3 regions of the Ottowia oryzae genome follow, and region 3 is predicted to be linked to each of the others. Evidence: predicted binding sites of a transcription regulator. Region 3 holds the regulator's gene; each other region holds the start of a gene.

Region 1 (10,284 bases), 1.1 Mb from region 3:
CTGGGTGAGACAGGCATTCGCCTGAGTAGCCGCAGAAGATACTGCGCGATCGCGGCCGAAGCTGCTCATTTTCCCAGCAATTTCGCCATGACTCCGGACTTTTTAGGCGTTTCCTTCGAGCGGATCAGCGCCACCGTGACGTTGTCCCGCCCACCGCGTTCGTTGGCTTCGTCGATCAGATGGCCCACGGCGACGTCGATCGCGGTTGCGCTCGCCAGGACGGCGGCAATGTCGTCGTCGGTGAGCATGTCGTTCAGTCCGTCCGAACACAACAGAAAAAGGTCGCCCGGTGCAACGGGCACCTCGCGCACGTCGAGCAGGACGGTGTCCTCCACGCCCAGCGCGCGCGTGACCAGATTACGGTTGACGGAGTGCTCCGCCTCTTCCGGGGTGATCAGTCCGATGTCCAGCTGCTCCTGCAGCAAGGAGTGGTCCCGCGTGATCTGCTGCAGCGCGCCACCGCGCCATCTGTAAAGGCGGGAGTCCCCGACGTGCCCGGCAATCAAGGTGTTGTCGTGCAGCACCGCCATGACCAGCGTGGTGCCCATTCCGGCGTATGCGGCGTGGGTGTTGGCGGCTTCGAAAATCTGCCGGTTGGCCAGATCGACACAGATTTCCATGGCCCGGCGCACGTCTCGCACGGTGGCACGGTCGGCCGCCAGATCGAGCCAGCCCCTGAGTTCGCGCACGACGAGATCGACGGCCAGGGCACTGGCCACTTCACCGGCGTTGTAGCCGCCCATGCCGTCGGCCAGCACGACGATGCCGTGCTCGGCGTCGACCAGAACCGCGTCCTCGTTGTTGGCGCGCTGGCGTCCGACATCCGACAAGCTGCTGTACTCGAAATCCATGCGAACACTGATCCCGCGCTGAACCGCCAGTGGCTGCAGGCCTTCAGCGCTGCATCACGTGGCCGCCGTGGGCGGCGGCGGGCCAGGGCGCTTCTGCATCCATTTGCCAATGCCCAGCACAAGCAACGCCCCCGCGACGCCCATGCCGTAGTGCCAAGCGCGATCTTGCGGAATGTAAGACGCCAAGGCCGGGTCGCTTTGGGCCATCGTGCCGGCGATCCAACCCAGCAGCATGCCGCCCAACGTAATGATGATCGGAAAGCGGTCCATCAGCTTGAGCACCAGCTGGCTGCCCCAGACGATGATGGGAATGCTGACCAGCAAGCCAAAAATGACCAGGGGCAATTGGTGCTGCTCACCCGCGCCTTGTGCGGCGCCGGCGATGGCGATGACGTTGTCCACACTCATGACCAAATCGGCCACGATCACGGTCTTGACAGCGGACCACAGCTTGTCGCTGGACTGGATGTTGGCGTGGTCGTCTTCGTCGTCCGGCGCGATCAGCTTCATGCCGATCCAGATCAGCAACGCGGCACCCACCAGCTTCAAAAAGGGTATCTGCAGCAGCGCCAGTGCAAACGCGATCAGGATCACGCGCAGCACAATGGCGCCGATCGTGCCCCACACGATGCCCTTGGTGCGCTGCGCAGGCGGAAGCTTGCGGCACGCCAGCGCGATCACCACGGCATTGTCGCCACCCAGAAGGATGTCGATCATGATGATCTGCCCGACGGCGACCCAGAAGTGGGCGGTCAGAAATTCTTCCACGTTGTCTCTCTCGGGTGGGCTTGGCCTCAAATAATAACGCCGGACCGCCTCGAAGGGCGTCCGGCATCAGGTCTTGCGCGCCGCGTGGGCGGCGCCAACACATCAAAGCATGGCTTTGAGCAGTTTGCCCATTTCAGACGGGTTGCGCGTCACCTTGAAGCCACACTCTTCCATCACAGCGAGTTTGGCATCGGCGGTGTCGGCGCCACCAGAAATCAGCGCACCAGCATGGCCCATGCGTTTGCCGGGGGGCGCCGTCACCCCGGCGATGAAGCCGACCACGGGCTTTTTCATATGGTCGCGGCACCACACGGCTGCTTCTGCCTCGTCCGGGCCACCGATTTCACCGATCATGATGACGGCGTCGGTGTTGGGATCGTCGTTGAACGCCTTCATCACGTCGATGTGCTTCAGGCCGTTGATCGGGTCGCCACCAATACCTACGGCGGTGGATTGGCCAATGCCCAGCTCGCTCAGCTGCGCCACGGCTTCGTAGGTCAGCGTGCCGGAGCGCGAGACGACGCCCACGCGGCCGGGCATGTGGATGTGGCCGGGCATGATGCCGATCTTGATCTCGCCGGGAGTGATGAGGCCCGGGCAGTTGGGGCCCAGCAGCAGGGTTTTCTTGCCGCCAGCGGCTTCCTTGGCCTTCATCTTGTTGCGCACTTCGAGCATGTCGCGCACGGGAATGCCCTCGGTGATGCAGATGGCCATGTCCAGGTCGGCTTCCACGGCTTCCCAGATCGCGGCGGCAGCGCCTGCCGGCGGCACGTAGATCACAGATACGGTCGCGCCGGTTTCCTGGGCAGCGTCCTTCACGCTGGCGAAGATCGGCACGTCAAAAATCTTCTCGCCGGCCTTCTTGGGGTTCACGCCGGCCACGAAGCAGTTCTTGCCGTTCGCGTATTCGATGCACTTTTCGGTGTGGAACTGGCCCGTCTTGCCGGTGATGCCCTGGGTAATGACGCGGGTGTCTTTGTTGATGTAGATCGACATGTTCTGTGTCCTTCTGGGCTTACTTGACGGCGGCGACGATCTTGGTGGCCGCTTCAGCCATGGTGTCGGCGCTGATGATCGGCAGGCCGGATTCGGCCAGCATCTTCTTGCCCAGCTCTTCGTTGGTGCCCTTCATGCGCACGACCAGAGGCACTTGCAGGTTCACGGCCTTGCAGGCGGTGATCACGCCGGTGGCGATGGTGTCGCACTTCATGATGCCGCCGAAGATGTTGACCAGAATGCCCTTGACCTTGGGGTTCTTGAGCATGATCTTGAAGGCTTCGGTGACCTTCTCGGGGGTAGCGCCGCCGCCCACGTCCAGGAAGTTGGCCGGCTCGCCGCCGAACAGCTTGATGGTGTCCATGGTGGCCATGGCCAGACCGGCGCCGTTGACCAGGCAGCCGATGTTGCCGTCCAGGCTGATGTAGGCCAGGTCGAATTTGCTGGCTTCGATTTCGGCCGGGTCTTCCTCGTCCAGATCGCGCAGCGCGACGATTTCGGGGTGGCGGAACAGCGCGTTGCTGTCGAAGTTGAACTTGGCGTCCAGGGCGATGATGTTGCCCTTGCTGTCGCGGTTCAGCGGGTTGATTTCCACCAGCGACGCGTCGGTGTCCATGTAGCACTTGTAGAGCTTCTGGCACACGTCCACGAACTGCGCGACGGAATCGGCCGGCATGCCGATGCCCTTGGCCAGCTCTTCGCCTTCTTGCTGGGTGAAGCCGACGAGGGGGTCAACGAAGACCTTGATGATCTTCTCGGGCGTGCTGTGCGCAACTTCCTCGATGTCCATGCCGCCTTCGCTGGAGGCGATGAACGCCACTTTCTGCGTGGCGCGGTCCGTCACCACCGACAGGTAGTACTCTTTCTGGATATCGGCGCCGTCTTCGATGTACAGGCGGCGCACTTTCTGGCCTTCAGCGCCGGTCTGGTGCGTGATCAGCTGCATGCCCAGGATCTGGCCCGACAGCTCTTTGACCTGATCCAGCGACTTGGCCACCTTCACGCCGCCGCCCTTGCCGCGGCCGCCTGCGTGGATTTGCGCCTTGACGACCCACACCGGGCCGCCCAGCTTTTGCGCCGCCTCAACGGCTTCCTGAACGTTGAATGCCGCAATGCCGCGCGGCACGGGCACGCCGAATTGACGCAGGATTTCTTTGCCCTGGTACTCGTGAATCTTCATGTAGCCCCTCTTGGGATGGGTGATGGATTGATCGGCCGACGCCGCAGTACCAGTGCCAGCTCAACGTGTGAATGCAATCTGCAGCCCGCGAATGTATCATGGTGCGATGCACCAATTTAAGTGCCGCGGCCTGACAAGGTCTTGACGCGCGTGGTGCCGCACCCCAATCGAAAGTACGCATACATGGCCAAGGTCTTCATTGATGGCGAGGCTGGCACCACCGGCCTGCAGATCCGCGAGCGGCTGGACGGGCTGGCCGGCGTTGAGGTTGTCAGCATCGACGCGGCCCGCCGCAAAGACCCCGAGGCCAAGCGCGAGATCATGTCTGCCGTCGATCTGGTCATCTTGTGCCTGCACGACGACGCTGCGCGCGAATCGGTCGCCATGATCGACGCGCTGCCCGGCCGCCAGCCGCGCATCATCGACGCCAGCACCGCGCACCGCGTGGCCGAGGGTTGGACGTATGGCTTCCCCGAACTGTCGCCCGAGCAGCGCGCCGCCGTGCAAGCGGCCGACCGCGTGGCCAACCCCGGCTGCTACGCCACGGGCGCCATCTCACTGCTGCGTCCGCTTGTGGATGCGGGCGTGCTGCCCGCCGATTACCCGGTCGCCCTGCCCTCGGTCAGCGGCTACACCGGCGGTGGCCGCCAGATGATCGAGGCGTACGAAGCCGGCGACGCGCCCGCCTACGAGCTGTACGCCCTGGGCCTCAAGCACAAGCACATCCCCGAGATCATGCGGTTTGGCCGCGTGACACGCCGCCCCATCTTCATCCCCGCCGTCGGCAATTTCGACCAGGGCATGTTGGTGGAGCTGCCCCTGCACCTGGACACCCTGCCCGGTCAGCCGACGGTGGAGCGCCTGCTGGACGTGTACCGCGCCCATTACGCGGGCGCTGACGCGGTGACGGTCGAGCCCGCGCCCGAGTCCGGCAAGCTGGACGCCGAAGCGCTGAAGAACACCAACCAGCTTGAGATTCGCGTGTTCGGCAACCCTGACGCGCACCACGCAGTCGCCGTGGCCCGCCTGGACAACCTGGGCAAGGGCGCCAGCGGCGCAGCGGTGCAAAACCTGCGGCTGATGCTGGGCTTGTGAAGCAACGGCCACTCGTCGATTTGCTTCTATTTTTATAGCTGCCGGCGCTTGCCAATGCAGCGCTAGCAAGCGATTTGGCTTGTAGTTTCCGCGCCTTGAGCGAGCGGCCGCGGCTTCCACAGCCCGGCTCTTGGGGCCAAGCAAGTAAGGCCTGCGAGCGGCCCCAGATCACCAGCACCCCGCGAGCGCGCAAGGCAACGCACCTGGCGAACTGCCGAACAAGCCCTACGAACCAGGCGCGCACCGTGCGCGGGCGCTTCCGCTGGAAGTGCAGTCAGCCTGCCAACGCCGCTGCAGGGCCTCAAGGCTCCAGAATCTCGGCGGCGCCGTCCGCAAATTCCGCCGCCGCGCCGGGGCCTGCGGCCTCCAGCACCGCGTCGATCAGCGGGTTCAGCATCGGAATCAACTCGCCTACCGAAGCGGCTCGCCGCACCTGGTACAGGTACTCGTCCGCGTCGTCGCTCAAATGCTGCCGAATGGCGTCGCTCATGAACGCCGTCAGCGCGGCTTTCAAGTCGGGCGGAGCGGCGGAGCGTTGGGGCGCTGGCCGTGGGCTTGGCGCGTGCACCGCGCTCGCTTCAGGACGCGCGGCGGGGGCGGGGCGGGGCGGCCTGGGTGCAACCGGCGCTGCGACTGGCGGCGTGACCCGACGAGCAGGTTCAACGGGCGGCACAGACGCCATCGGTGCCGGTGGCCGCTGCGGCGCCGCAGCGGGCGGCGAATGTGGATGCGCCCGGAGGTGGCGACGCTTTGCGCACCGCCACGTCGGCCGTGCGCTCCGCCGGGCGGGCAGCCGGTGGGGGCTGTACCGGCGCGGGCGCGGTGGCGCGCGCCTTGGTGGGTTTGGCGGAAGAAGGCTTGACACCCGTATCGGCCGCCCGCTTGGCTGCTGCGGGCCAGGGTTGCAGCACCCTTTCGATGTAGCCGCTGGACGCCAACCAGATCAGCCCCCCGGCGCTGACCGCCGATTTGCCCGTGGCGGCCAGCACTTCGTCGCGCGTGCGCTTGCCGTCCACCAGCCGCAGCAGCTCGCGCAGTGCGGGCGGCACGCTGGACGTGACACCCGCGCATTCCTGGCGCCCGCGCTGCGTCAGGGCATAAATCCAGTCTCCCATATGGGTCCTCCCCGCTTCGGCGGCGCCCCACAAGGCGCTGGCGCGGATGCTTTCGTTCTCGGGTTCGTTGGTGGGCTAAAGCCCAGGGCGGGCTCGATTCTTGCGAGGCTAATCCAATTTGGTGCGCGGCGGACGTCGCGCGGGCCTACGCAAATGCAGGAACCGTGACGTTTTCTACCTCGCCAATTAAATTGCTTATACGTAGTACCCCTATGGTCGGGTTTGGGGTTTTTATTAACACTTAAGTATTCTTTTGGTCGGTTAGGAGTAGTCATGAGCTTCCTCAATGGCTTCATGGGAAATGCAAAGGCACAGCTCAAAGCACTGGCTGCCGCCGGCTCGACGTCCAAGCGGCGCGCGAGCCAGGGCGACGCCTACGAGCCCGTGCGTCTGGATTTCATTTCCGCCATCTGCGCGCACCGCCAGTGGAAAACCTACTTCAACGACTGCCTGCAAGACACCGAGAGCGACGAGCCGCTGGACGCCGAATCGGTCGGCCGGGGCGATCGCTCGGTGGTAGGACAGTGGCTCTACGGCGAAGCCAGCCTGCGCTTTGGCAAGCTGCCTTCGTTCGACAAGCTGCTGGACACGCACAGCCAGTTCCACGAAGAGGCCGCGCGCATCGCGCAGATGCACCAGAACGGCCAACGCGCCGAAGCGCTGGCGCTGCTGCGCTCGGGCGAGTACACGCGGCTGTCGCTGAAGGTGATGGGCTTGCTGGGTGCGCTGGCGGACGAATCGGCCCGCACTCAACCTGGTGCGCGCCTGGCCCCGGCACCTGCCCAGCGCGCCGCCTGAGCGAGTTCGGCGGGGCCAAGCGGCCGGCTGCGGCGGCGGGCGCACGTCCCGCCTTGCGATTCGGTGCCCTGCCCCTGTCGTGCGCGCTACTTAAGCCCGCGTCAATCGTCGCCGAACTCGTCTTGGCTCGACACTGCCGACGGCGCGTTGCCTGGCTGCGCTTCGTCGCGCGCGCGGCGCATCACGCGCTGCACGCTGGCGCCTGAAAAGCCGCGGCTGGCCATAAAGCGCATCTGGCGCGCCCGCTCGGCCGCATCGGCGGGGGGGCGGCCAAACTTGCGCGCCCACACGGCGTAGGCGCGCGCCTCTTCCGTGGCCTGCAGCTGCTCGGCGGCCTCGCGCACGATGTCGTCCGGGAGGCCTTTGGCGCGCAATTCCTGCAGCACGCGCGCGTTGCCCAGGCGCCCGGCGCGGCGGTGTAGTACCGACTCGGCCACCCGCGCCTCGCTGATGAAGCCCTTGGCGGCCAACTCATCCAGCACCCGCGCCACCGCTTGCTCGTCGTCGCCCGCCGCGCGCGCGTGCGGCAGCAGCTTGGTCATCAGCTCGGCGCGCGAATGTTCGCGGGCCGACAGGTAGCGCAGCGCCCGCCCTTTGAGCGACAGGCCGGGGCGCGGGGCGCGGGCGGGCGCCTCAGACCGCGGCGCCTTCACCTCATTTGCTTCAAATTTCATAGCTGCTTGCGCACTACCGGCGGGCGCCAGAGCCCGATTCTTTGCCCATCACCTACGCACGGCAACGCGCCTACCCAGCGCGCCGTGCGTGGCAGCGATCAGTCCTGCTCGTCGTCCGCTGCGTCGGCGGCTTTGGCGGCACCGGTGGTGACCGGGCGCAGGCTGATGCCCAGCGATTCGCGCACCTTGTTCTCGATCTCGCGCGCCAGATCGGCGTTTTCGCGCAGGAACTCGCGGGCGTTGTCGCGGCCCTGGCCGATCTTTTCGCCGTTGTAGGCGTACCAGGCGCCGGATTTGTCCAGGATGCGCGCGTTCACGCCCATGTCGATGATCTCGCCTTCGCGGCTGATGCCCTCGCCAAACAGGATGTCGAACTCTGCCGTCTTGAAGGGCGGGCTGACCTTGTTCTTCACCACCTTGACCTTGGTCTCATTGCCGATGGCGTTGTCGCCCTTCTTGATGGTGCCGGTGCGGCGGATGTCCAGGCGCACGCTGGCGTAGAACTTCAGCGCGTTGCCGCCGGTGGTGGTTTCGGGGCTGCCGAACATCACGCCGATCTTCATGCGGATCTGGTTGATGAAGATCACCGTGCAGTTGGTCTTCTTGATGGTGGCCGTCAGCTTGCGCAGCGCCTGGCTCATCAGGCGGGCCTGCAGGCCGGGCAGGCTGTCGCCCATCTCGCCTTCGATCTCGGCCTTGGGCGTGAGCGCCGCCACCGAGTCGATGACCACCAGATCCACCGCGCCCGAGCGCACCAGCGAATCGACGATTTCCAGCGCCTGCTCGCCCGTGTCCGGCTGGCTGATCAACATGTCGGACAGGTTCACGCCCAGCTTTTGGGCGTAGGCGGTGTCCAGGGCGTGCTCGGCGTCGATGAAGGCGCAGGTGCCGCCCAGCTTCTGCATCTCGGCGATGACCTGCAGCGTAAGCGTGGTCTTGCCCGAGCTTTCCGGGCCGTAGATTTCGATCACCCGGCCGCGCGGCAGGCCGCCCACGCCCAGGGCAATGTCCAGCCCCAGCGAGCCGGTGGAAACCACCTGGATGTCGGCGATCACTTCGCCTTCGCCCAGCTTCATGATCGTGCCCTTGCCGAACTGCTTTTCGATCTGGGCCAGCGCGGCCTGCAGGGCTTTGGCTTTTTCGGATTTGTCTGCTACTGCCATGTCCATGATTCTCTCCTGTATGCAACTGTTAGGGGCATCCGGCCACCCGTTGAAACGGCTGAACTGGATGCATGGACAGGACTGTATAGGAATACATTGATTGACGTAAAGCCGATTTAACGTCAGTTTGCCTTACCATATCGCCATGGCCAACTCGGACTACGACGACCGCTGGCGCCAAACGCACCTGGGGCGTTTGCTGGGCCACGCCATGCGGCGCTTTGACGAGCGCGTGCTGCAGCTGATGGCCGTCAACGAGCGCGCGCCACTGGCGCTGTCCAACCTGGCGGCGCGCGACAAGGTGGGCGCGGCGCACATCCACATCACCCGCCACCTGCCGCTGGAAGGCGCGCGGCTGACTGAGCTGGCGCGCTGGGCCGGCATGAGCAAGCAGGCGATGGGCGACCTGGTGGACCAATGCGCGGCCTGGGGCCTGGTGCAGCGCGAGCCCGACCCGGTGGATGCGCGGGCGCGCCGCATCGTCTTCACCGCCAGCGGGCTGGACTGGCTAGCGGCGTTTCAGGCCGCCGTGGCGCAGGCCGAGGCCGAGTTTCAAGCGGCGGTGGGCAAGGACGTGGCCACCGTGGTCGCGCTGGGGCTGGAGGCCTACGCCGCGTCGGCCTGATGGCGGCGCGCAAGGCGGTCAGGCCGCGCGTTGGCGTACCACCATGACTTCTGCGCCAGTGTTCAGCCCAACACACCCACCACCAAGAACACGGCGCGGGCGCTCGCCACCGGCTGCGCCTCGCCTTGCGGCGGGGTGGCCGTGATCAGGGCCTGCGCAAAGGCCAGGCGGCTGCCGGCCTTGGTGACCTGCACCTCGGCCTGTACCCAATCACCGACCTGCGCCGCCCCCACGTAGTCAACACCCAGACTGGAGGTGATCATGCGCAGCGGCGGCGTGCGCGAGGCGGCGGTGACGTAGCCCAGCGCCACGTCGGCAAGCGTGGCGATCGCCCCGCCATGCCAAGTGCCCGACGCGTTGGTGTGCATGGGCGCCACGCGCAGCCCGATCAGAAAGCCCTGCGCCAGGGGCCGGTGGAAGTACGGCCCGGTCAGATCCAGAAACGGGCTGGTGCGAAACAGCGGCACGAAGCCGTCGGGCACGGCGGGCAGGGGCGCAGTCATGGCCGATGGCGCTCGGCAAAGGCAAAGGCAAAGGCAACGGTGGGCGATGAGGGCATGCGGGGCTCCGGCAGCGGTATGAAAAGCCCATTGTGATAACCCTAGCGCAGGGCGAAGCTCATCCGGCCTTCAGGTCGCGCCGCATGCCTTGGCAGCTCAACCGGCTAGCTGCCGGCCCGCGGGCTACTCAGCCAGATGGCACACGGCTTCGATGTTGTTGCCTTCCGGGTCGATGACGAAGGCGCCGTAGTAGTTGGGGTGGTAGTCGGGGCGCAGGCCCGGCGCGCCGTTGTCCTGGCCGCCCGCGGCGATGGCGGCTTGGTAGAAGGCGTCGACCTGCGCGCGGTTTTGCGCGCGCCACGCCAGGTGGCACCCGGTGGTGGCCGCGGGGCCGCCGTAGGGCGATGGGCCGTCGATGAACCAGACGTCGGCCTTCTTGCCGTCGGGCTCTGCCGCGTCGGGGTAGGCGAAGCCGACGATGTTGGCGCCGTAATGCCCCTCCAGACACACGCTGTAGCC
Region 2 (10,284 bases), 810 kb from region 3:
GCTCGCGCGCATCATGCGGCACGGTGAAGGGGCGGATCTGCAGCGCGCCGATCGCCAGCATCTGCCCGTCCCGCGCGATGTTCGCGGGCCCTTCGTAGCCCGCGTCGCGCAGGGCTTGCGCGGTGCCCGCGCTGGTCCACAGCGCTGCGCGGTGACGCTGCGCCAGCAGCGGCGCGCTGCCAACGTGGTCGCCATGCTCGTGGGTGATGAAGACGGCGTCGACGTCGTCGGCGCTCAGGTCGCAGCGCGCCAGCGCAGCCTGTAGCTGCCGCCAGCCCAGGCCGCAATCGATCAGCACCCGGGTGCGTTGCATTCCCTCGGTGGCCTCGACCAGCGTGGCGTTGCCAGCGCTGCCGCTGGCCAGACTGCGAAAGCGCAGCACCGCAGGGGCCGCGCCGCGTTTACTTCAGTTCGTCCGCCAGCACGCGCATGATGCGCTGCGAGTCGGCCAGCGGGGCAGGGCCGCCATTGCCGTCTTGCAGCGAGACGACGCTGGCCGTACCGCTGCCGCGCACCACCACCCGGTACTTCGTCGTGGGCAGCTGCTTGCTGGCGCTGCCGAAGAGCTTGCCGAAGAAGCCGGGCTCTTTCTTCTCGACGTTGGGTTCGACGTAGCGCACGAAGTACGTGCCCTGGCTGCGGTCGCGGTCTTCCACGGTGAAGCCGGTGCGATCCAGTGCCAGGCCCACGCGGCGCCAAGCGCGGTCAAAGTCTTCGTTGACCTGCACGGCGGGCTGGCCGCCGACGGTGGCCAGGGCCGCCGTCTTGGGCGCTGCGGCCGTGGTGCTGGTGGCGGCGCTGCCGCCGCTGGCGATCATGGCCTTGGACTGCTCTTGCGAAACGCCCAGGCGCACCATGAGGCGGCGCAGGAATTCGGCTTCCAGCTCGGGATCGCGCGGGCGCGGTTGCCAGATGGTGCTGTCTTTGGCGGCCGAGCTGAACACCTCTTCCATGCCACGGTGCGTGACGTAGATGTCGGTGCCGCCGTCGGCGGTGCGCTCCAGGCGCGTGCGGAAGCGGTCGCGCTCGCCGGTGGAGTAGAGCGAGTCGAACACTTTGCCGACCGTGTTGCGGATGAAATCCTGCGGAATCTTGGCGCGGTTTTCGGCCCAGTCGGTTTCCATGATGCCGGTGTTGGCCTGGTCGGTGGCGAGCAGGAAGCCGTTTTCCAGCCAGAAGTCGCGCACGGGGCTCCACAGCTTGTCGGGCGAACGGCTGACGTGCAGCCAGCGCTCAGTGCCGTCGCGCTTGTACTGCACGTCGGCAATGGTGTTGGCCGCTGCCTGGGTGCCGGTGGATTGCGTGGCGGCCTGGCCTGCCTGGTAGCCACTGGCGGTCACTGCGCCGCCGGAGACGCTGTAGCGCGACTGGCCGGGAAGCTGGGTCAGATCGGGGGGCACTTCCAGCGACACGCCGCGGCCCGCGGTTTTGTAGTCGATCTTGTCGGGCTCCAGCACCGAGCAGGCGCTGAGGGCCATCACGGCCGCGGCGCCCATCAGGGCCAGAGGAAAACGGCTATCAGCGACTTTCACGTGTGCGATCCTTTGAAGGGAAATCGGGTTCTGGCGCAGGTGGCACCTGCGCTGTCAGCTATCAATATCAGAGTAAACCGGCGTTTTGCAAGGCCTGCTCGACCACGGCCTCGTTGGCCTTGGCCAGCGGTGTCATGGGCAGTCGCATCGTCGGGCCGCAAAGGCCCATGCGCGCCATGGCCCATTTGACGGGGATGGGGTTGGCCTCCACGAACAGCTGTTTGTGCACCGGCATCAGCTTGAACTGGATTTCCATGGCCTTCTGGCGGTCGCCTGCGATGGCGGCCACGCACAGCTCGTGCATCAGGCGCGGCGCCACGTTGCCGGTGACGCTGATGTTGCCCTGGCCGCCGCAGAGCATCAGCGCCACGGCGGTGGGGTCGTCACCGGAATACACGGCAAAGTCTTTCGGCGTCTCGCGGATGAGCCACTGCGCGCGCTCGATGTTGCCGGTGGCTTCCTTCACGCCGAAGATGCCGGGCACCTGCGCCAGCCGCAGCACGGTCTCGGGCAGCATATCGGCCACGGTGCGGCCCGGCACGTTGTACAGCACCATGGGCAGGTCGCCCACGGCTTCGGCGATGGCCTTGAAGTGCTGGTACTGGCCCTCTTGCGTGGGCTTGTTGTAGTAGGGCACCACCTGCAGCTGGCAATCGGCGCCCACCTGCTTGGCAAAGCGCGCCAGCTCGATCGCCTCGGCGGTAGAGTTGGCGCCGCAACCGGCCAGGATGGGCACGCGGCCCTTGGCCTGCTCGACCGCGACGCGGATGATCTCCTGGTGCTCCTGCACGTTCACCGTGGGCGATTCGCCCGTGGTGCCGACCACGCTGACGCAGTCCGTGCCTTCGGCAACATGCCAGTCGATCAGCTTTCGCAGCGTGGGGTAGTCCACGCTGCCGTCTTCGAACATGGGGGTGACCAGCGCAACGATGCTGCCAGTTAGGGATTTCATAGCTACCGTGAAATTCAGCGGAAAACACGCATTTTAGTGTGCGCCCGCGTGGGCAGGGCACGACAGCGGGCGCGAGGACTGGGCTTTAAGCCTCAGTTCAGTGGATAACGCTCGACCACCGGCTCTGGTGCACCCGGTGGGCCGGATGGCGCCGGTGCGCGGCGCACGGCCGCGATGCGCTGCACGAAGCGGTCGGGGCCGGCCAGAAAACCGTCTTCGTAGGCCACCACGCGCCAGTCGGGGCCGCTGCACCAGTGCAGCAATTCGCCCGGCTGCAGCAGGAAGTCGGGGCGCGAAGGCTTACCCACGGTCTGGTTGCCAGCGGCGAAGGTTTCGTAGATCAGCACGCCGCCCTCGGCCACGCTGGCGAGCACCTGCGGCATCAGCGGGCGCCACAGGTAGTTGGTGACCACCACACCGCCAAAGCGCCGCCCGGGCAGGGGCCAGCTGCCCGCTTCGATGTCGGCCAGCACGGCTTCGCCCACGTTCTGCACCACGGCGATGGCGGCAGGGTCGCGATCCACGCCGGTCATGCGAAAACCCTGCTCGGCCAGCCAGCGCATGTGCCGCCCTTGGCCGCAGGCCAGATCCAGCACGCTGGCGCGTGGCGCGATCAGCGGAGCGAAGCGGCGCACCCAGGGTGAGGGCGGTGCGCTGTTGTGAGGGTGAACATCCGGCATGGCAGGGCAGTGGTGGACTATCAAAAATATAGCTGGTGGCGCAGGTGCAGCGGGCGCCAGTCGCTGGTTTTGTTCATGAAACTTTAAGCGCCAACCAGATGACGGACTGTATTTGCATACAGCGTACCACGGCGCGCTGAGTAGAATGCGAGGTTATGGCCAAATCGACTACGACCCCGGCTTCGGGCTATTCCGAGGGTTCGATCCGCGTTCTCAAAGGGCTGGAGCCCGTCAAGCAGCGCCCGGGTATGTACACCCGCACCGACAACCCGCTGCACGTCATCCAAGAAGTGATCGACAACGCCGCGGACGAGGCGCTGGCGGGCTTCGGCAAGAAATTCAAAGTCACGCTGCACGCCGATGGCTCGGTCAGCGTGGAAGACGATGGGCGCGGCATTCCCTTCGGCATGCACCCCGAAGAAAAGGCGCCGGTGCTGGAACTGGTCTACACCCGCCTGCACGCGGGCGGCAAGTTCGACAAGGGATCGGGCGGCGCCTACAGCTTCTCGGGCGGCCTGCACGGCGTGGGGGTCAGTGTGACCAACGCATTGGCCAAGCGCCTGGAAGTCACCAGCCACCGCGAAGGCCAGGTGGCGGCCATGGCGTTTTCGGGCGGCGACGTCGTCGACAAGCTGGCGCTGCGCCCGCAGGGCGATGGCGACCGCAAGCAGGGCACCACCGTGCGCGTGTGGCCCGATGCCAAGTACTTCGAATCGGCCGCACTGCCACTGGGCGAGCTGGTGCACCTGCTGCGCAGCAAGGCGGTGCTGATGCCGGGCGTCACCGTGCAGCTGGTGGACGAGAAGAAAAAGGAAACGCAAAGCTGGCAATACAAGGGCGGCCTGCGCGACTACCTGGAGCAAACGCTGACCGCCGACGCGGTGATCCCGATCTTCGAAGGCGAGGGCTACGCCGGCAAAGACGCCGACAGCTTTGCCGAAGGCGAGGGCGCCCAGTGGGCCGTGGCCTTCACAGAAGACGGCCACCCCGTGCGCGAAAGCTACGTCAACCTGATTCCCACCAGCGCGGGCGGCACGCACGACAGCGGTTTGCGCGAAGGGCTGTTCCAGGCCGTCAAGAGCTTCATCGAGCTGCACGCGCTGCTGCCCAAGGGCGTCAAACTGATGCCGGAAGACGTGTTTGCGCGCGCCAGCTATGTGCTGAGCGCCAAGGTGCTCGATCCGCAGTTCCAGGGCCAGATCAAAGAGCGGCTGAATTCGCGCGACGCGGTGCGCCTAGTGTCGGGCTATGTGCGCCCCGCGCTGGAGCTGTGGCTCAACGAGCACGTGGACTACGGCAAGCGCCTGGCCGAGCTGGCCATCAAGGCGGCGCAGACCCGCCAGCGCGCCGGCCAGAAGGTGGAAAAGCGCAAGGGCAGCGGCGTGGCCGTGTTGCCGGGCAAGCTGACCGACTGCGAAAGCCGCGACATCGCGCACAACGAGGTCTTTTTGGTTGAGGGCGATTCCGCCGGCGGCAGCGCCAAGATGGGCCGCGACAAAGAGACGCAAGCCGTGTTGCCCCTGCGCGGCAAAGTGCTGAACACCTGGGAGGTGGACCGCGATCTGCTGTTCAAGAACACCGAGATCCACGATATTTCGGTGGCCATCGGCGTTGACCCGCACGGCCCGGCCGATACGCCGGACTTGTCCGGCCTGCGCTACGGCAAGATCTGCGTGCTTTCAGATGCGGACGTGGACGGCTCGCACATCCAGGTGCTGCTGCTCACGCTGTTCTTCCGTCACTTCCCCAAGCTGATCGAGACGGGGCACGTGTTCGTGGCGCGCCCGCCGCTGTTTCGGGTCGATGCGCCGGCGCGTGGCAAAAAGCCCGCCGCCAAGATGTACGCGCTGGACGAGGCCGAGCTGGCGTCCATCCTCGACAAGCTGCGCAAGGACGGCGTGCCTGAAGGAAAATGGGCCATCAGCCGGTTCAAGGGGCTGGGCGAGATGAACGCGGAACATTTGTGGGAAACCACGCTCAATCCCGACACCCGGCGCCTGATGCCGGTGCAACTCGGCCGCTTCGACTTCCTTGAAACCGCGGCCGAAATGACCAAACTCATGGGCAAGGGTGAAGCCGCCGCGCGGCGCGAGCTCATGGAACTGCACGGCGATGCCGTCGAAATCGATATCTGAGCGGCCGGTCACACCAGCCGCACACCGCAAACTTGCCTATGACTAAGCCGCCGTTGCGCTTTGGCGCGCGCCGGGCGCCCACCTGGCTGGCGCCCGCGCTGGCCTGCCTGCTGGCGCTGGGCCACGCGCCCGCCCGCGCCGATTTGTGGAGCCACGTCGATGAACAGGGCGTGACCCATTTCGCCGCCGAGCAGATCGACGAGCGCTATCAGCTGTACTACAAGGGCGCCGACGTCTCCCGGCTGAGCCTGACGGCCGAGACCCGGCTGGCCAACCCCGGCGCGGCGCAGCGGGGCGGCGCCGTGGGCTTGCGCGCGTCGGCCGGCAGCGGCGACCCGGCCTTCAAGATGCCGCAGCGCTTTGCGGCCATCGACGATTCCCGCGGCTACAAGGCCGTGCAAAAGCACCTGCGCGAGGCAGCCAAGCAGCATTCGGTGGATTACGAGCTGCTCAAGGCCGTGGTGGCCGCCGAATCGGGCTTTGACCCGACGGCGGTGTCGCCCAAGGGCGCCGTGGGCCTCATGCAGCTGCTGCCCACCACGGCCACGCAGTACGGCGTGGTGGCCGACAAGGGCGGCCGCAAAGACCGCAAGGGCCACCCCATCGCCGCGCAAACCGTCGAGCAAAAGCTGACCGACCCGCGCACCAACATCTTCGCCGGGGCGCGCTACCTGTCGTACCTGCTCAAGCTGTTCAAGGGCGAGACCTCGCTGGCCGTGGCCGCCTACAACGCGGGCGAAGGCGCTGTGCAGCGCGCGGGCAACAAGATTCCCAATTTCAAGGAAACGCAGGGCTACGTGCGCACGGTCATGGGCTTGTACGGCGTTTTCAAACCCGCCCAGGAGGGCGTGCGGGTGGCCGCTGGCGATGCTGCGGCCAATGCCATCCCCGGCGGCGTAGCTTCGGTGGCCCGCGCCCTGGGCAAGGCCAGTGGGCGCGTGCGCGTCGAGCTGGAGCCGGGCGGCGGCGCCAAGCCCCGCGCCGCTGGCGCTGCGCCAGTGGCCGTACTTGGCCCGTCTGGCCCCGCGGATGCTGCGGCGACAAGCAGCGACTCGCCCTGGGCACCGTTGGCTTACACACCGCCGCCGGCGGGCCTTTCGCCGGGCGAATAGTCTTTTTTCTTTGTGGTTCTCTGAATGAACGATCAAACGGTCCTCGATCTGACCGGGGCCAACGACGGGCCCGGTGACGACCTGGCCTTGGCCACCTACGCGCAACGCGCCTACCTCGAATACGCTTTGTCTGTGGTCAAGGGGCGGGCGCTGCCCGACGTGGCCGATGGGCAAAAGCCGGTGCAGCGCCGCATCCTGTACGTCATGGACCAGATGGGCCTGGGCTACGGCGGCGCGGGCGGCAACACGGCGGCCTCGCCCGTCAAAAGCGCCCGCGTGGTGGGTGACGTGCTGGGCAAGTTCCACCCTCACGGTGACACAGCGGCGTACGACGCGCTGGTGCGCATGGCGCAGGATTTTTCCCTGCGCTACCCGCTGGTGGACGGGCAGGGCAACTTCGGCAGCCGCGACGGCGATGGCGCCGCCGCCATGCGCTACACCGAGGTGCGCCTGGCCAAGATCACCCGCCTGCTGCTCGAGGAAATCGAGCAGGGCACGGTGGACTTCGTGCCCAACTACGACGGCCGCCAGGAAGAGCCGCGCCAGCTGCCGGCGCGGCTGCCGTTCGTGCTGCTGAACGGCGCCAGCGGCATTGCCGTGGGTATGGCGTGCGAGATTCCCAGCCACAACCTGCGCGAGATCGCCGATGCCTGCGTGGCCCTGGTCAAGAACGCCAACCTGGGCGACGACGAGCTGTTCGGCCTGCTGCCCGGGCCGGATTACCCCGGCGGCGGCCAGATCATCAGCCCCGCCACCGACATCCACGACGCCTACCGCACCGGCCGCGGCAGCCTGAAAGTGCGTGCGCGCTGGAAGATCGAAGACCTGGCGCGCGGCCAGTGGCAACTGGTGGTGACCGAGCTGCCGCCCGGCGTCAGCACCCAGCGCGTGCTGGAAGAGATCGAGGAAATCACCAACCCCAAGGTCAAGAACGGCAAGAAGGCGCTGACGCAGGACCAGAACCAGCTCAAGGCCACCGTGCTGGCCGTGCTGGACGAGGTGCGTGACGAATCCAGCAAGGATGCGGCCGTGCGCATCGTGTTCGAGCCCAAGAGCCGCACCGTCAGCCAGGACGACCTGGCGCGCACGCTGCTGGCGCACACCAGCCTGGAAACCTCGGCCTCGATCAACCTGACCTGCGTCGGCCTGGACGGCCGGCCCACGCAGAAGTCGCTGCGCGATCTGCTGACCGAGTGGATCGCCTTCCGCCAGACCACCATCACCCGCCGCAGCCAGCACCGCCTGCAGAAGGTGCTGGACCGCATCCACATCCTCGAAGGGCGGCAGCTGGTGCTGCTGAACATCGACGAGGTGATCGCCATCATCCGCGAAAGCGACGAGCCCAAGGCCGCACTGATCGCCCGCTTCAAGCTGACCGACCGGCAGGCCGACGACATCCTGGACATCCGCCTGCGCCAGCTGGCCCGGCTGGAAGCCATCAAGATCGAGCAGGAGCTGGCCGAGCTGCGCAAAGAGCAGGGCAGCCTGGAAGACATCCTGAACAGCCCCGCCAGCCTGCGCCGCCTGATGGTCAAGGAGATCGAGGGCGACGCCAAGCAGTTTGCCGACGAGCGCCGCACGCTGATCCAGGCCGAGAAAAAAGCCGTGGTCGAGGTGAAGGTGGTGGACGAGCCCGTCACCGTCGTCATCAGCGAAAAAGGCTGGGTGCGCGCGCGCCAGGGCCACGGGCACGACGCGGCGGCCTTCGCCTTCAAGGCGGGCGACGGGCTGTACGGCACGTTTGAATGCCGCACGGTTGACAACCTGCTGGTCTTCGGCACAGCGCAGAACGGCGTCGGCCGCGTGTACACGGTGCCGGTGGCCAACCTGCCAGGCGCGCGCGGCGACGGCCAGCCCGTCACCACGCTGATCGAGCTGGAAGCGGGCAGCCACCCGCAGCACTACTTTGCGGGGCCGGAGGGCGCCACGCTGCTGCTGTCGGGCTCTGGCGGCTACGGATTTCTGGCGCGCGTGGAGCACATGCTGAGCCGCCAGCGCGGTGGCAAGGCGTTCATCACCGTGGGCGAGGGCGAGCAGATCTGCAGGCCATCCCTGGCGGCGTGGGATTCCAAGGGAAATAACCCGCCAGCGCCCGAGCAGTCTGCGCAGGCAGCTATGCAATCCGTAGCGGCTACGCATGTGGCCTGCGCGTCGACCGGCGGGCGCATCCTCACTTTCGAGATCGGCGAACTCAAGCTGATGGAAAAAGGCGGGCGCGGCCTGACGCTGATCGACCTGGACGACAAAGACCGGCTGGCGGGCGCCGCGGCCTACACGCGCAGCGTGCGCATCAGCGGCATCGGCAGGGGCGGCAAGGCGCGCGATGAAACGCTGGAAATCCACAGCCTGAACAACGCCCGCAGCACCCGGGGGCGCAAAGGCAAGGCGGCCGACTTGGGCTTCAAGCCCAACGACGTGCAGCGGGTGCTGTGATGGGCGGCCAGCTGTCGCCCATCGGCCTGCTGCTGATGCTGGTGGGCGCCGCCATCAGTTTTGCGCTGGGCCGCTACCTGTCGCGCGGCTGGCGCGCCAAGCGGCAGCAAAAGCAGCAGGCCGCCAAGCTGGCCAGCGAAACGCGCCAGCAGCGCCGCGCCCGGGAGCGGCGCGAGCGCAAGTGAGCACCGTAAGGCGGTAGCCGCGCTGAGTCGCGCGCTGACACGTGCACGGGCATGGCGATAGGCCTCGCCATGGCTTGGCTTGCCGCTGGGCGGCTGATTGTTCGATCAGCCCCGAATCGAGAAATACTGCACGCGCGTGTTGTCTTGAAGCACTCGGCTTTGTGACGATTTGATACGCCTGCCCATATGATCGGCGCGCCCAAAGGCAGAGGGTGCGCGCCCTGATCGGGTGCCGAATAACCTCCTGGCGCCCGTACCACGGTCGCTGGCAGCTATCGAATCTGAAGTGAATCCCGTGACCTCAACGTTTCAAGCCCGCCGCGCTGCAGATGGCGTGGTGGCCGGCGCGCCCCACGCCTGCGATGACTTTCCTGCAAGCAGCCCGGCCAGCGCGCAACCCACCTTGCCTTCAGCCCGCGCGGCGTTGCTGCGCCGACTGAGCGCCGCCGTCGCCCTGTCGCTGATGGGCGCGGCCATGGCGCAAACGGCGCCCGCGCCGGCCGCCCCAACGCCTGCTTGCGACAAGCCGGTGTACCTGAGTTTTCGCACCGGCTCGATGGAGGTGGCCCCGTTGGTGGCCGTGGTGTTGAAGCGGCACAAGGTGCGCGCCACGTTCTTTGCGTCGGCCGACCCGACGCCCCAGGGCGGCGATGCGCTGGACAGCACCTGGGCGCCCTGGTGGAAGGCGCGTGGCGATGAAGGGCACGCCTTCGCGTCGCAAACGCGCGATGAGGTGCTTTGGCTGGGCGACGTGCGCGGCAAGCCGCCGGGGTTCCTGGTGCGCCCGCAATTGGGCGCCTTCGCGGGGCGCACCTTTACCTGGAGCGCGGCCAAGTACTGCGAAAACATCGACGTAACGGCCGACCGGCTGGCACATATCACCGGCGTGAATGCGATGGCGGCCTTCCGTGCGCCCGGCGACCGCGTCTCGCCCGCGCTGGTGGCGGCGGCCAAGACGTGCGGCTTTCGGCATGTGCCGACGGTGCCGGTGGCTTTCCTGGCCGAAGGGGCAAACGCCCCGCGGTCGCCCACCGACAAGCAGGTCGCGCAAACCGTGGCCCGCGTGAGGCCCGGCGACGTGCTTTTGGCGCACCTGGGCGTGTGGTCGCGCGAAGTGCCGCAGGTGCCGGTAGGGCTGGAGCCGCTCATCACCGGCCTGCAAGCGCAGGGCTTTTGCTTTCGCACCTTGAGAGAGCACCCCGTGTACGGCTCGGCGGGTTCTTAAGTTTGATTTCGAACCCAATCGGCCTCTAGC
Region 3 (10,284 bases):
AAGGATTCGCCTTCGCCGCGGATGACGACGCAGCGCACCTCGGGGTTGGATTCGGCCACGTTCAGCGCCTCGACGCCCGCGGCGTACATCTCGGGGCCCAGGGCGTTGCGGTGTTCGGGATTGTGGATGGTCAGCACCATGGTGCGGCCATCCACCACGCTGCGCAGTTCGGCGGTCATGCGGCGCATTCCTTCAGGGTTGCAAACATCGGGGCAGGGCGGGCGTGGCGGCGCGGGCTGCTGCGGCGCGGCGCCGGATTCTGGGGGGCGTTGGGCAGCGGTGGGGGCCGCTTATTCGGGCGTGGAAGGGTCGCCGTCAGCGCCGGGCGCGGCCTCGGCCTGGCGGGCCAGTTCTTCGTCGCTGAGCGGGGGCAGCTCGTCCAGCTCGGCGATCTGCTGCAGCTCTTCGGGCGTGCGGCCGGTGCCGGGCAGCAGCGCGCGGTCGATCTCGGCCTGCAGCAGGGCGCCTTCGTCGGCGATCAGCGGCTGCGGCGTCGTGGCCGAGTCGGCCGTGGGCCCCGGCTTGGCCTTGGCCAAGTCATCCAGTGCTTTGGCGAAGTCACCGTCTTTGGGTGTGATGCTCATCGAAGTCTCCTTGGCGACATTTGCTATCACTTGAGTAGCTGCTGGCGCGCTGTCAGCAAGCGCTTGAGGCCGATTTGACCACAAGTCCAACGCCCGGGCGCTACGCCACAGTCGGTGGCTGCCGAAGACGCTGGCACTGTCTCAAACGCCCGCCAAGCGCACGCCCCATCAACGAACGCCATGCCCGGACCCGCGCCGGGCATCGGCGTTGTCCCCCTCGCGCAGCAGAGGGGAAGCCGCGTCAGCGGCTCAGGGGGTGTTGCTTACTCTTCCTCGTGCATCAGGCTCAGCCCGATGGCGCCGCGGCGGCGCAGCCAGGGGCTGGGGCGGTAGCGCGGGTCGCCGTAGACGGTTTGCAGGTTGAACAGCACTTCCAACACGTTGGTGGGGCCGAACTTGTCGCCCATGGCCAAGGGCCCCAGCGGGTAGCCCAGGCCCAGGGTGACGGCGGTTTCCAGGTCTTTGGGCGTGCACACGCGCTGCTGGCACATGTCCGCCGCGATGTTGATGATGGTGGCCACCACGCGCTGGGTGACAAAGCCGCCCGAATCGCGGATCACGCTGACGGGCTTGCCATCGCGCGCGAACAGCGCGTGCGCGGCGTCGCGCATGTCGGCGCGCGTGGCCGGGTTGGTGGCCAGCACGCGGCGCTTGGTGGCGCTGTCGTCGATCAGCATGTCGATGCCCACGGTGCGCGCCGGGTCCAGCCGCTCCACCACGGCGACGGTGGTCACGTCAAAGCCCAGCGGCGCTACCAGCGTCAGCGCCTGGGGCGAGGGCGATTGGCCCGTCTCGATCTTCGCGCCCAGGTCTTTGAGCAGCTGGTACAGCTCAGCCCGGCGCGCGGCGCGGGTCGACACCCACACCGGCGGCATTTCGGCCACCACGGGCACGGGAGGCTCGGGCGCGATCTGCGCGGCGCCGTCGACGTAGCTGTAAAAGCCGTCGCCCACCTTCTTGCCCAGCACGCCGCCCGCCAGGCGCTGCGCGGTGATCACGCTGGGGCGAAAGCGCGGCTCTTCGTAGTACTGGCGGTAGATGGATTCCATCACCGGGTGCGACACGTCCAGCGCGGTCAAATCCATCAGCTCGAACGGGCCCAGCTTGAAGCCCACCTGGTCTTTCAGGATGCGGTCGATCGTGGCGAAATCGGTCACGCCTTCGCTGACGATGCGCAGCGCCTCGGTGCCGTAGCCGCGCCCGGCGTGGTTAACGATGAAGCCAGGCGTGTCGCCCGCCTGCACCGGGGTGTGGCCCATCTGGCGCGCGTAGTCGGCCAGCTGGCGGCACACGTCGGGCGAGGTTTTCAGCCCGGCGATCACTTCCACCACCTTCATCAGCGGCACCGGGTTGAAGAAGTGGTAGCCGGCAAACTGCTGCGGGCGCTTCAGCCCCGCCGCAATGGCCGTCACCGACAGCGACGAGGTGTTGGTGGCCAGCACGGCGGTGGGCGCCACGATGTCTTCCAACTCGGCGAACAGGCTCTTCTTGACGTCCAGCCGCTCGACCACTGCTTCGACCACCAGGTCGCACCCGGCCAGGTCGGCCAGCGTGGCGGCGGCCTTCAGGCGCTCTTTCTGCGCGGTGGCCTGCTCGGGCGTCAGGCGGCCTTTTTCAACCAGCTTGTTCCACTGCGCGCCCAGCGCTTCGCGCGCTTTTTCGACGGCGGCGGCCTGGGTGTCAAAAAGAACGACGGTGCTGCCGGCCTGCGCCGCAATCTGGGCGATGCCGCGGCCCATGGCGCCGGTGCCGACGATGCCGACGGTGGTGAAGAGGGGGGCTGAAGTGCTCATGCGCTGAATTATGGGGCAGCATGGCGCGCCAGTTCATCAACGCTGGTTGCTATCAGATAAGTAGCTGCCAGCGCAGGCTGAGACTGCGCCAGCGGCCTAAAAGATGCTTAGCGCCTGACCTGCAGCGCGCCGGGGTTGACGATGTTCGTCGGCGTGCCGCGCAGGTAGCTGAGCACGTTGTCGAACGCCGCGCCGAAGTACAGCTCATAGCTGTCCAGCTCCACGTAGCCGATGTGCGGCGTGCAGATGCAGTTTTCCAGGCGCAGCAGCGCGTGGCCTTGCAGGATGGGCTCGCTCTCGAACACGTCCACCGCGGCCATGCCGGGGCGCCCGCGGTTCAGGGCGCTGACCAGCGCGTCAGGCTCGATCAGTTCGGCGCGCGAGGTGTTGACCAGCAGCGCCGTCGGCTTCATGCGGCCCAGGTCGGCGAGCCGGATCATGTGGTGCGTGGCGTCGCTCAGCCGCAGATGCAGCGACAGCACGTCCGACAGCGCGAAGAACTCCTCGCGCGTGGGCGCGGTGGCGTAGCCGTCATGGCGCGCGCGCGCCATGGATTCGGGCGACCCCCACACCATCACCTGCATGCCAAAGGCGCGGCCGTAGCCCGCCACCAGCTGCCCCACCCGGCCGTAGCCCCAAATGCCCAGCACGCGCCCGCGCAGCGCCGTGCCCAACCCGAAATTGGCGGGCATAGAGGCGGATTTCAGCCCCGACTGCTGCCACGCGCCGTGCTTGAGGTTGCCGATGTACTGCGGCAGGCGGCGCGCCGCCGCCATGATCAGCGCCCAGGTCAACTCCGCCGGCGCCACGGGCGAGCCCACGCCTTCGGCCACGGCGATGCCGCGCTCGGTGCACGCCGCCACGTCCACGTGGCTGCCCACGCGCCCGGTCTGCGAAATCATGCGCAGGCGCGGCAGCTTTTCAATCAGCTGGCGGGTGATATGGGTGCGCTCGCGAATCAGCACGATCACCTCGGCATCGCGCAGCCGCACCGACAACTGGCCCAGGCCCTTCACGGTGTTGGTATAGACCTTGGCGGAATGGGGCTCGAGCTTGGTCGCCACGGCCAGCTTGCGCACGGCGTCCTGATAGTCGTCGAGGATCACGATATTCATCCCGCCATTGTGCCGCCGCCGCGCAGCGGCCATGGGATCGGGCGCGCCAGGGCCGTGGCGCCTGCAGGGTGAGCGGCGAAATCGAAGTGGGGCTGCGCTGCTCGCGGTGCGCGGGAACGTGATCCGCTGTGGCTGGCTGGCTGGCTGGCTGGCTGGCTGCGCCGCTCTGCGCTGCGCTGGCCGCACCTGGCGCTTTGCGTCTTCGCGCGGCCTGTGCAGGGTTGGGCCGGTGCGCAGCGCAGTGGCGAGGCGCGTTGGTGCGGCGTCAAGGCGCCGCGCTCGATGCACCCGATGCTCTGCAATAACCCTTAGCCGCACGCTGGACGATGCGTACGCCACAGAGACCCCGACCGCTTTGGATGCTGATGCGCATCGGCCTACGGCTGAGTTCACCTCGCGCAATGTTGCGGGCTGCGGCGCCAAACACTCAGCAGACCGAACATGCGGCCTGAGGCGCATCCGTGTCAGGCGCTGGTTATGGGCCGATCAGGGTGTGAGCCGCTCCGCTGTTGGTTGACAGTCCTGCGCTGTCGCCCGCCGTGGGCCGATCAGGCGCGCAGCGCCATCGCGTCGGCCACCGCCTCGGCGCGGGCCAGGCGCTCCAGCTCGGCGCAGACATCCACCAGCCGTCCCGTCAGGCGCAGGCTGCCGGGACGGCTGGGGTTGGGCGCACTCACCGCCCTACCTACGGCCGCGACGCTGCGCACCGGGGCATCCGTCGCAAGTAGCGGGCGGGCAGGCGTCTCGGCAGGTGCAGGGGGCTTTGGGGCGCCGCCCACACGCTGTGCGGCTCGGCGTTGGGCTGCAGCCACCCACGAAGCAGGCGCTAGAGCAGTCGGGGCAGCGGACGAGCCTGCTGCTGTGGACGACGAACCGGTGTCGACCGGGGCCGCCACGCGCCACCGGGCGCGGCGGTAAGCCGGGATGGAGCCGCCAGCGGGCATATCCGCCAGATAAATGACGTTGGAGGCAACGATGCTGGCTGCGGCGCGGGGGGCGGCAGCGTTCAGCGCCGCGTCGGAAATCGCTTGGGTACCCATGTAAAACCTTTCAGGCAATGTAGGTTGGACATAGGCGAGATTGATGTTCGGGAAGGCGGTGAAGCCATCCCTTTCGCGCCGCCGTAGGGTGTGGGCAAGAAACCAGGCGCCCTGAGGGCACGGTGGTCTTGCCTGCACGCCCGCCACCTGCAGCGGCGCGAGTGGGGTCGCGCTACAGCAGCATGCTGTTGCGGATCAGGCCAACGGCCAGGCCTTCGATCTCGAACGGTTCGCCGGGCTGCACCACGATGGTGGGGTAGTCAGGGTTTTCGGCGTGCAGCTCGATCTGGTTCTTCTGGCGGTGAAAGCGCTTGACGGTGACGTCATCGCCCAGGCGCGCCACCACGATCTGGCCATTGCGGGCCTCGCGCGTGGACTGCACGGCCAGCAGGTCGCCATCCATGATGCCCGCGTCGCGCATGGACATGCCGCGCACGCGCAGCAGGTAGTCGGGCCGGTGCACGAACAGGCTGGGTTCTATGTGGTAGGTCTGGTCGACGTGCTCTTGCGCCAGGATGGGCGAGCCCGCCGCCACGCGGCCCACCAAGGGCAGCGCCAGTTGCGCCATGCCGGGCAGCGTCAGGCTGAAGGCATCCGAGCGGGCGGAGCCGGGGCGGCCCGAGCCCTTGAGCCGAATGCCGCGCGAGGTGCCGCTGACCAGCTCGATCACGCCCTTGCGCGCCAGCGCCTGCAAATGCTCTTCAGCCGCGTTGGCGGATTTGAAGCCGAGCTGCGCGGCGATTTCGGCCCGCGTAGGCGGAGCGCCCGTGCGCGCGATGGCGTGCTGCACCAGCTCCAGAATCTGTTGCTGGCGGGCGGTGAGCTTGGGACTGTCGGTCATGGAAGGCCTCCGTCGGACGCGGTTGGGGGTTGCGCCCCACTGTGTTGATATCCAGTGCCTGTATTTTTAACCAGTTCCTTGGCGATTGCAAGCGGGTGGCCAATCCACCGCATCCCGACCCACGCATCCGTCAGCGCGCAGGTGCGTCTGCCCCCGGTTTGGGTGACCACCCGCTGCACCGTGACGAAAAACAAAAAGGGCATCGGCTTGTGCAGCCCATGCCCTTTTGTGTTGGCGATGCAAGAGGCGCGCCGTCCGCCGGTACGCCTCGCGCCGGGCAGCCCAAGCGGCCCGGTGGCTGGCCTCAGTTGGCCAGCGCCTGCAGTGCGCGCGCGGTGATTTCCTCGACGCTGCCGGTGCCGCTGATCTTGCGGTACTTGGGCGCGGCGGACGGCTCTTTGCCGGCCCATTCGCTGTAGTAGCTGACCAGCGGGCGGGTCTGGTCGTTGTAGACCTGAAGGCGCTTGCGCACGGTTTCTTCCTTGTCGTCATCGCGCTGCACCAGCGGCTCGCCGGTCAGGTCGTCCTTGCCTTCGGCTTTGGGCGGGTTGAACTTGACGTGGTAGGTGCGGCCGCTGGCCGGGTGGCTGCGGCGGCCGCTCATGCGTTCGATGATGGCGTCGAAGGGTACGTCGATTTCCAGCACGTAGTCCAGCTTCACGCCGGCCTGCTTCATCGCTTCGGCCTGCGGAAGGGTGCGCGGAAAGCCGTCAAACAGAAAGCCGTTGGCGCAGTCGGGTTGGGCGATGCGCTCTTTGACCAGATTGATGATCAGCTCGTCGCTGACCAGGCCGCCCGATTCCATGACGCCCTTGGCTTGCAAGCCCAGCGGGGTGCCCGCTTTCACGGCGGCGCGCAGCATGTCGCCGGTGGAAATCTGGGGAATACCGTACTTTTGCGTGATGAAGGCCGCTTGCGTGCCTTTGCCGGCGCCGGGGGCGCCCAGAAGTATCAATTTCATCTCTCTCCTCGGGTATGTGGGGCCGGTGCGGGGGCAGTCGCTGTCAGCACGCGGGTCAAACCATCTGGCGCCGGACCAGCGTGCCCGCGCCTGCACGCCGCACTCGGCGGTTTCCAATCAAGAATATCACGCGCAAGCCCTCAATTGCCTGACGCGCCAGGGGTGCGTTGCGCCTTACGCCCACAGGCGGCGAACGCGCTCCAGATCCTCGGGCGTGTCCACGCCGGGGCCGGGCGCGGCGCTGGCGATGTGCACGGCAATGCGGTGCCCGTGCCACAGCGCGCGCAGCTGCTCCAGCGCCTCGCACTGCTCCAGCGGCGCGGGCGCCATGCGCGGAAACGCCCGCAGGAAGGCCGCGCGGTAGCTGTACAGGCCGATGTGGCGCAGCGGGGCGGGCGCGGTGGGCAGCTGCGTGATGCCGCCGGCAAAGCCGTCGCGCCACCAGGGCAGGGGCGCGCGGCTGAAGGTGAGCGCCAGGCCCTGCGCGTCGGTGATCACTTTCACCACGTTGGGGTTGGTGAATTCTTCTATGCTTTCGATAGCTTGCGCCGCAGTACCCATCTGCGCTGGCGAGCGTTTTGACAGCAAACCGGCCACCGCGTCGATCAGCGCCGGGTCGATCAGCGGCTCGTCGCCCTGCACGTTGACCACGATGTCGTCGCCCGTCAGGCCGAGCTGCTCGCAGGCTTCGGCCAGGCGGTCGCTGCCGCTGGGGTGGTCGGCGCGGGTGAGCAGGGCGCGCACGCCGTGGTTGGCGCAGGCGGCGGCGATCTCTGGCGCGTCGGTGGCCACCAGCACCTGCGCGGCGCCCGATTGCTCGGCGCGCTCGGCCACGCGCACCACCATCGGCTTGCCGGCGATGTCGGCCAGCGGCTTGTTGGGCAGGCGCGTCGAGGCCAGGCGCGCGGGGATGAGGACGGTGAAGCTCATGGAACGAGAGGGTTAGGCGCTGGGCGCGCGAGGGGCCCAGGCAAGCGGGCGAACGAAGCGAGCATTGTGGCGCGGCTGCGGGCCAGGCTCACCGACCCGCGAGCCAGCGGGCCGAAGCGCCTGCTACCGGGCGAATAGGCCCATCAGCGAACAAGGCAGCCGGCCAGTCGGTCATCAAGGTCAGCGCGCGCCAGCGCAGCATCGAACCCTAAGATACTATCTATTTTGTAGCTGCCAGCGCTGGTGCGTAGGTCGCCAGGGGCTGATTTCATTGGAAACCTGAATCGCCCCCTGTGCATGAAAAAGGGCGGCGGCTCGTCCGCCGTCGCCCTTCCGCTGTTGCCCCCGCCAGCGCGCGCCGCGGCGCTATTGCACGGAGATGCGCTTGGCCGTGGCCGAGGCGTCGAACAGCAGCACGCGCGGCCAGTTGGGCCAGGCGGTGCCCAGCGCCGCGTCGTTGGGGTCGCCGCTGCGGGCGAACGCGGCCAGTGCGCCCATCATCGCGCCCGACAGTGCCTCGCGCCCGCCTTGGTTGGCGTCGGTCACGATCACGTTCGCATACAGCGACGGGCCGAAGTTGCCCAGGATGAAGGGCACGTCGAACGCGTGCGCGGCGCCGTACACGTCGTTCCAGGGGGCGGCTTCCTGCTTCCAGTCAAAGCGGTAGGCCCACACCTGGCCGGGCGTTTGCGTGATGAAGGCGTTGAGCATGTTGTCGCGCAGGGCGCCGAAGAACTTGGCGTCCAGCTCGGCGATGGCCGGGTCGTACGCGGCGCCGTCGGGGTAGGCCGGGTTGATGATGTCGCCAAAGGTGGCCGCCTTCACCTTGGCCGGGTCGAACAGCACCGAGAACAGCTGCGCATCGTTCAGCCTGATGCCCGCCGGCCGCCCCACCAGCGGCAAGAACGACGTCAGCAGCTTGCCCTCGGCGTTGGTCATGCCCGCCAGCAGCGGCGTCTTGACGTAGTCACCCGCCAGGATGGCGGCAATCGGGTCGGTGGCGACCACCGTGCCTTCGGGAATCGGCCCGCTGGCGGTGCTGTTGGGCAGCGCCCCCATGGTGCGCAGGCCTACCGTCAAAAGCGTGCTGGCGGGTTTGGCGCGCAGGTAGGCGGCGATGTCGGCGTGGCTGTGCCCTTGCACCCAGGCGGTGGCGGCTGCGGCGTCGGCGGCGGTGCCGTCGTCGATCAGCAGCTTGAGCAGCAGCACGTTGGACAGCGCCTCGTACGTGGCCACCGTGTTCAGCGCGGGGATGTAACCGTTGTTGCCCGCCAGGTTGTTGGCGGGCTGCGGAAAGCCGGGGCTGGTGGCCACCGAGATGCCGCCCGACAACGGCGCCAGCTTGTGGAACAGCCCCGCCGTGCGCTGGCCGGGCGCGGTGGCCACCGCCAGGATGTTGATGGCGCCGGCGGATTGGCCCGTCAGCGTCACGTTCTTGGCGTCGCCGCCGAATTCGCCGATATTGTCTTGCACGAAGCGCAGCGCTTGTGCGATGTCCAGCAAGGCGTAGTTGCCCGATTGGTCTTCGGGCGTCAGCGTGGGGTCTACGGCCGTGTCGCGCAGCGCGGGGTGGCGGAAAAAGCCCAGCTGCCCCAGGCGGTAGTTGGCGCTGACGACGACCGCGTTGGCCTTCTTGGCCAGCGCCGCGCCGTCGTACACCGGGTCGCCCGAGTAGCCGGTGACGTTGCTGCCGCCGTAGATGTAGACGATGACGGGCAGTTTTTTTTCGCCACTGGCGGGGCGCCAGATGTTCAGCGTCAGGCAGTCTTCGCTGCCCGGCGTGTGGCCGCTGGCCAGGTTGTCGCCCACGGTGGCGTCAAACGTGTTGTTGTTGCCCGGGCTGTAAAGGCGCGGGTTCTGGATGCACCCGGCGCCAAAGCGCGTGGCGTCCAGCGTGCCGGACCAGGCCAGGGGCGGGCGCGGGGCCTTCCAGCGCAGGGCGCCCACGGGCGGCTGCGCAAACGGCACGCCCTTCCAGAAATAGGTGCCAGAGCGGGCGCTGTCGTCCACGCCCTGCACGTCGCCATAGCGGGTGCTGCGGTTTTCGGGGTTCACGTCGTCACTGCCTCCACAGGCGCTGAGGGTCACGCTGGCGGCGGCCAGCGCAATGAGCGTGCCCTGGCGCACGCGGCTGAGAAACGTCATGGCTTGTCTCCGTCGCTGTCGTTATCGAGGCGCAAGCCATCGTAAGCGGCAGCGGCGCAAGCCGGCCATCGGGGTTTGCCATTGCCATGCGGCGCGGCGGGGTTTCAGCCCACCAGGGGTGTGCGGGGCGGCAGCGCTTCCAGCTCCGCGTCGCTCAGCGTGCGCGCCTCTACTTCCAGCATGATCGGGATGCCGTCGCGCACGGGGTAGGCCAGTCGGGCCGAGCGTGAGATCAGCTCTTGCCGCTCGCGGTCAAAATCCAGGGGCCCCTTGGTGACGGGGCAAACCAGCAGTTCCAGCAGTTTCGGGTCCATGGCAATACGTGGTGGTGGTGTGGTGGTGTGGTGGGTTGCAGCCTGCATTGTCGCTACAGGCGGTGAAGCGGTGAGGCGGGCCGGCGGTGAGGGGCGCTGGCACGCGCAGTCAGTGCGCCGCCGTTTTCGACAGCAGGTTCATGACCAGCACGCCGGCCACGATCAGCGCCATGCCCAGCAGCGCCCAGGCGTCCAGCTTTTCGCCAAAGACTATCCAGCCCACCGACGCGATCAGCACGATGCCCAGCCCCGACCAAGTGGCGTACACCACGCCCACCGGAATGGCGCGCAGCGTGAGCGCCAGCAGCCAGAAAGACACGCCGTAGCCCGCCACCGTGACCAGCGAAGGCGCCAGCCGCGTGAAGCCGTCGCTGGCCTTCAGCGCGCTGGTGGCGATCACTTCGGCCACGATGGCGATCAGCAGGTACAGGTAAGGGGACATGGTTGCGAACGCCATCGGCCAGGGCCAGGCCAGCGTGCGGCCATGATAGCGGCCAAGGCCTGCGGCGCCCGCCGATGCAGGTTGGCGGCAGGGGTTTGCAGCCCCGCCGATGGCGGTAC

The links. The regulator LexA, encoded in region 3, represses DNA repair genes until DNA is damaged. The targets are predictions, from matches to a motif close to ACTGTATNNNNATACAGT.
Region 1: the regulator LexA is predicted to act here: its motif matches at 8,721-8,738, upstream of recA (recombinase RecA).
Region 2: the regulator LexA is predicted to act here: its motif matches at 3,270-3,287, upstream of C6570_RS12455 (DNA topoisomerase IV subunit B).

The regions. Positions count from the first base shown of each region.
Region 1 covers NZ_CP027666.1:777,069-787,352, reverse strand. The annotation lists gene C6570_RS03725 (Stp1/IreP family PP2C-type Ser/Thr phosphatase) at 66-851, opposite strand; gene C6570_RS03720 (TerC family protein) at 906-1,619, opposite strand; gene sucD (succinate--CoA ligase subunit alpha) at 1,722-2,615, opposite strand; gene sucC (ADP-forming succinate--CoA ligase subunit beta) at 2,635-3,795, opposite strand; gene argC (N-acetyl-gamma-glutamyl-phosphate reductase) at 3,979-4,890, shown strand; gene C6570_RS03700 (hypothetical protein) at 5,192-5,380, opposite strand; gene C6570_RS03695 (hypothetical protein) at 5,550-6,005, opposite strand; gene C6570_RS03690 (CZB domain-containing protein) at 6,279-6,803, shown strand; gene recX (recombination regulator RecX) at 6,905-7,477, opposite strand; gene recA (recombinase RecA) at 7,576-8,646, opposite strand; gene C6570_RS03675 (helix-turn-helix domain-containing protein) at 8,786-9,265, shown strand; gene C6570_RS03670 (PaaI family thioesterase) at 9,328-9,768, opposite strand; gene C6570_RS03665 (VOC family protein) at 9,949-10,284, opposite strand, start outside.
Region 2 covers NZ_CP027666.1:2,728,581-2,738,864, reverse strand. The annotation lists gene C6570_RS12475 (MBL fold metallo-hydrolase) at 1-382, opposite strand, end outside; gene bamC (outer membrane protein assembly factor BamC) at 402-1,496, opposite strand; gene dapA (4-hydroxy-tetrahydrodipicolinate synthase) at 1,600-2,484, opposite strand; gene C6570_RS12460 (class I SAM-dependent methyltransferase) at 2,577-3,164, opposite strand; gene C6570_RS12455 (DNA topoisomerase IV subunit B) at 3,320-5,299, shown strand; gene C6570_RS12450 (lytic transglycosylase domain-containing protein) at 5,338-6,411, shown strand; gene parC (DNA topoisomerase IV subunit A) at 6,436-8,844, shown strand; gene C6570_RS12440 (hypothetical protein) at 8,844-9,029, shown strand; gene C6570_RS12435 (polysaccharide deacetylase family protein) at 9,493-10,254, shown strand.
Region 3 covers NZ_CP027666.1:3,536,536-3,546,819, reverse strand. The annotation lists gene C6570_RS16235 (oxepin-CoA hydrolase, alternative type) at 1-179, opposite strand, end outside; gene C6570_RS16230 (hypothetical protein) at 291-584, opposite strand; gene C6570_RS16225 (3-hydroxyacyl-CoA dehydrogenase) at 848-2,377, opposite strand; gene C6570_RS16220 (D-2-hydroxyacid dehydrogenase family protein) at 2,485-3,492, opposite strand; gene C6570_RS18030 (hypothetical protein) at 4,041-4,532, opposite strand; gene lexA (transcriptional repressor LexA) at 4,705-5,373, opposite strand; gene adk (adenylate kinase) at 5,678-6,334, opposite strand; gene kdsB (3-deoxy-manno-octulosonate cytidylyltransferase) at 6,509-7,264, opposite strand; gene C6570_RS16200 (carboxylesterase/lipase family protein) at 7,631-9,409, opposite strand; gene C6570_RS16195 (Trm112 family protein) at 9,514-9,723, opposite strand; gene C6570_RS16190 (SMR family transporter) at 9,833-10,165, opposite strand.